2 regions of the Thioalkalivibrio sp. ALR17-21 genome follow, and region 1 is predicted to be linked to the other one. Evidence: predicted binding sites of a transcription regulator. Region 1 holds the regulator's gene; the other holds the start of a gene.
What was found. Region 1 encodes LexA, which represses DNA repair genes until DNA is damaged. Its sites were predicted from a motif close to TACTGTNNATATNNACAGTA; they were not measured.
Positions count from the first base shown of each region.

Region 2: a site for LexA is predicted at 1,373-1,392, ahead of G020_RS0106905 (error-prone DNA polymerase). Genes of this name have one in related genera too.

Region 1 is NZ_ATUL01000006.1:90,364-92,563, forward strand. It holds gene G020_RS0104780 (S10 family peptidase) at 1-745, shown strand, start outside; gene lexA (transcriptional repressor LexA) at 809-1,453, shown strand; gene imuA (translesion DNA synthesis-associated protein ImuA) at 1,450-2,103, shown strand.
Region 2 is NZ_ATUL01000009.1:98,240-100,439, forward strand. It holds gene G020_RS0106905 (error-prone DNA polymerase) at 1-1,371, opposite strand, end outside; gene gloA (lactoylglutathione lyase) at 1,473-1,973, opposite strand.

The DNA of each region.
Region 1 (2,200 bases):
CGCGCATGACCGCCTGGGCGATGACCCGCCGAGCCTCGAGCAGGCGGAGGCATTCGCGCTGGGGGACTATCTCGAAGGCCTGCTGCATCCGGAGCGGATCGACGCGGACTGGATCGATGAAGTGGCCCGATTCACCGGGATCGACCGCGACCACCTGCGCGCGACCGGCGGCCGCGTCACCCTGAACATGGCGCAGCGTGGCCTGCTGCGGGACGAGGGCCGGCTGGTCAGCCTGTACGACGGCGGGATCGATTCGCCCGATCCGGTCCCGACCCGCACGCGGCCGCGGGCCGATGCCATCCTCGACGGTCTGGTGGCCCCGCTGTCCACCGCCATGCTGGACCACCTGCGCAACACCCTGGACTGGTCACACGGGCATCAGTATCGCCTGCTCAGCCGCGAAGTCTTCGGTGCCTGGGACTGGGACAGCTCGCAGCGGACCGGCCCGGCCTCGGCGATGGACGACCTGGCCACCGCGCTGGCACTGGATCCCCGCTTTCGCATCTTCAGCGTGCACGGCGAGGCCGACCTGATCACCCCCTACTTCGCCACCGAATGGCTGCTGGGGCAGATCGCGCATGCCGCGGACCCGGGCGACGACGAGCGCATCGTCACCGGCCGCTATCCCGGCGGGCACATGCTGTACATGCGTGCCGACACCAACGCCGAGCTGTTCGACGACGCCCGGCGCTTCTACACCGGACACGCAGCAGACGAAGACGGGACCGCAGCGGACCCCGACTGACGGCTTGCCGACCCGGGCGCCCTCCGGTTACTGTAATTATGAACAGTATCCGGAGCTGCCCTCGTGTCGTCCGACCCCTCGCTTACCCCGCGCCAGCAGGCCATCCTCGACTACATCACCGAGGTGGTCACCACCCAGGGCACCGCGCCCACGCGCAACGAGATCGCCACGGCCTTCGGCTTTCGCTCGCCCCATGCGGCGGAATGCCACCTCAAGGCCCTGGCGCGCAAGGGCGCGATCGAACTGGTCGGCGGAGCGGCCCGCGGGATCCGCCTGCCTCCCGACACGCGCCCCTCGCCCGCCACGCCCTCGGGAGCGGAGGGCATCCCCCTGATCGGCCGGGTTGCGGCCGGCTCGCCGCTGCTGGCCACCGAACACATCGAGGGGCACTACCAACTCGGCGACGCACTGTTCCGGGCCCGTCCCGACTACCTGCTGCGGGTGCACGGCGAAAGCATGCGTGATGCCGGCATCCTCGACGGCGACCTGCTGGCCGTGCGCCGCACCCCGGAGGCCCGGGAGGGCCAGATCGTGGTCGCGCGCATCGAGGACGAGGTCACGGTCAAGCGCTTCCGGCGCGATGGTTCGCGGATCCGTCTGCTGCCCGAAAACCCCGATTTCAGCCCCATCGAGGTCGATCCCGAACGCCGCGAACTCGCGATCGAGGGGATCGGCGTAGGGGTACTGCGAAATCTGGAAGGCGAATGACCCGCGCCCTGGACTCGCTGCTGGAACACCCGGCCCTGTGGCGCGGCCGCCAGGGCGCCCCCGTCAGTGGCGACGCGGTCTGGCCGGCGGGCACGCCCGAACTGGAAAAGGCCCTGGGCGGCGGCTGGCCGCGCGGCCAGCTGGTGGAACTGCTGGGCGCGCCCTTCGGCAGCGGCGAGACCCGCCTGCTGGTGCCCATGCTCGCCGCCTGCGGACGCGCCCGGCTGTGGACCGCCCTGATCGGCCCGCCCGCGACCCCCTGGCTGCCCGGCTGGCAGCAGCTGGGTATCCCTCCGGAGCGGGTCCTGCTGGTGCAGGCCGAACAGGACCCCGAACGCCTGTGGAGCGCGGAACAGTGCCTGCGTGACCCGGCCTTTGGCGCACTGCTGGTCTGGATCCACGGCCCTGCGGAAACCGCGCGCCTGCGCCGTCTGCGCCTGGCGGCCGGCGAAAGCCGCGCCTGTGCCGTGCTCTACCGTCCGCCGCAGGCGGCCGAACAGCCCTCGCCAGCGCATCAGCGCCTGCAGTGGCAACCACATGGCCGAGGCCTGCGCCTGCACTTTCTCAAGGGTAACGGCGCACAGTACCGACGCGGTCGGCCGCTGGATATCTCCGTTGCACACCCGCCCCCCGCGGAGGACGCCCCGTGATCCCGGACGCGCACCCGTCGCAACCGGCGCCCGCCCGCGACCGCGGCCCTTCGGGCCCCGCCCTGCAGCTGCTTCCGGGGCTCCCGGAGCTGCCCCG
Region 2 (2,200 bases), on a different contig from region 1:
GATGCCCTCGTCCCAGCCGGCGAGGTTGGCGGTCAGGGCATCCAGCCGCGCGCGCGAGATCCCCAGCGCCCGGCCCACGTCGCGCAGAGCGCTGCGGCGGCGATAGCGGATCACGGTACAGGCCAGTGCCGCGCGGTCGCGGCCGTAGCGCCGGTAGATGTACTGGATGACTTCCTCGCGGCGTTCGTGCTCGAAATCGACGTCGATATCCGGCGGCTCGCCGCGTTCGGCGGAGATGAAACGCTCGAACAGCATGTTCGAGCGCGACGGGTCCACTGCGGTGATGCCCAGCACGTAGCACACCGCCGAATTGGCCGCCGACCCGCGCCCCTGGCACAGGATGCCGCGGCTGCGCGCGAAGCGGACGATGTCATAGACCGTCAGGAAATACGGCTCGTAACCCAGCTCGGCGATGGTGCCCAGCTCGCGCTCGATCTGCGCCTGTACCGCCTCCGGGATGCCGTCGGGCCAGCGCTCGCGTGCCCCGCGCAGGCTCTCCTCGCGCAGGTACTCGGTGGCCGTGCGCCCGGGTGGCAGCGGGTCGGTGGGGTAGTGGTATTCGAGTTCGTCCAGGGAAAAGCGGCAGTCGTCGGCGATGGCGACCGCGTGGCACAGCCAGGCGGCGGGATACAGCGTGGCCAGATCGGCGCGCGGGCGCAGGCAGCGTTCGCCGTTGGGGAACAGCTCGCCGGCGGCCTGCGCGACCGTGCAGCGGTGATGCAGGGCGGTCAGGACATCCTGCAGTGCGCGGCGGCCGCGGGCATGCATGTGCACGTCGCCGCAGGCCGTCACCGGCAGGTCGTGTTCCTGCGCGAGCTGCCGTGCCCGGGCGATCTGCGCCGGATCCCCGGGCGTGCGCAGCAGCGCTACCGCCAGATGTCCCTGGCCCGGCGCGGCCCATGCCCGCAGCCAGGCCGCCGCGTCGGAGAGGCCGGGGGCGTCGGTTTCCGGCCACAGGTGCAGCAGCACATGCCAGCCGGCGCGGGCCTGCGGCGGGACCGCCTCCAGATCCGCCCGGGTCAGGTGGTGCTCGCCCTTGTCCGCGGCCCCGCGTGCGGTGGTGATCAGGCGGCACAGCGCGGCGTAGCCCGTGCGCTCGCGCACCAGCACGGTCAGCTCGGGGCCGTCGGCCAGCCGCAGGCGGGCGCCTGCGATCAGGTGCACGCCGGTGCGCTGCGCCGCCTCGTGCGCGCGCACCAGGCCCGCCAGCGAGGCGATGTCGGTCAGTGCCAGCGCGCGATAGCCCAGCGCCGCCGCGCGCTCTACCAGCTCCTCCGGGTGCGAGGCCCCGCGCAGGAACGAGAAGTTGCTCAGCGCCGTGAGTTCGGCAAAGGCCGGGGCGGTTTCGCCTTCGGGTGCGCGTTCGTCCATATACTGTATATTTGTACAGTATCACGGGCGAAGCAAGCCGTCCCCCGGGATACGGGGGACGGCAAGGGGTTGTCAGGGGGCTTCAGGGGTGTAGCAGGGGATCAGCGGCCCAGGCCGGTGAGGCGCGCGGGCTCCAGGATCTCGATCCAGTAGCCGTCGAGGTCCTTCACGAAGGCGATGTCCTTCAGCCCGCCCTCGTCGGGGCGCTTCACGAACTCCACGTCGTTCTGGTCGAACCAGCGCACCGCGGCGTCGAGGTCGGGTACCGAGAAGCAGATGTGGCCGAAGCCCTGCGGTTCGGTATTGCCGTCGTGGTAGTGAAAGTCCGGATCCTTCTCGGTGCCGTAGTTGTAGGTCAGCTCGAGGATGCCGCGCTGGCTGAACATCCAGCGGGTGCGCTCGCCCTCGTCCTGCGGCGGCGCCGGCTCACCTTCGTCCTGGCGGGCGAGGAAATACAGCGTGAACTCGAATTCCGGGAAGTCCAGGGTCTTCACCAGCTCCATGCCGAACACGCGCCGGTAGAAATCCAGCGACGCGTCCGGGTCCTTCACGCGCAGCATGGTGTGGTTGAAGCGGAAGCCAGCGGTGGGGTTGTCGCTCATGTGGGGATCCTTTTCGGCCGGATGGGGTATGCCCGAAGAATGGAACACGCCGCGGCGGGTTCCCGCAAGGTCGCCGGCACCGCCGACGCTCGGTGGGGTGTTCGGTGGCTCGTCGCCGCCCCGTCACTGCGAGGAGGCGCAGCCGACGCGGCAGTCGGGTGGGGTGACACTGGCGCCGGGGGTTTCGCCGGGAGATCGCTTCGCTACGCTCGCGATGACGGGGTTAT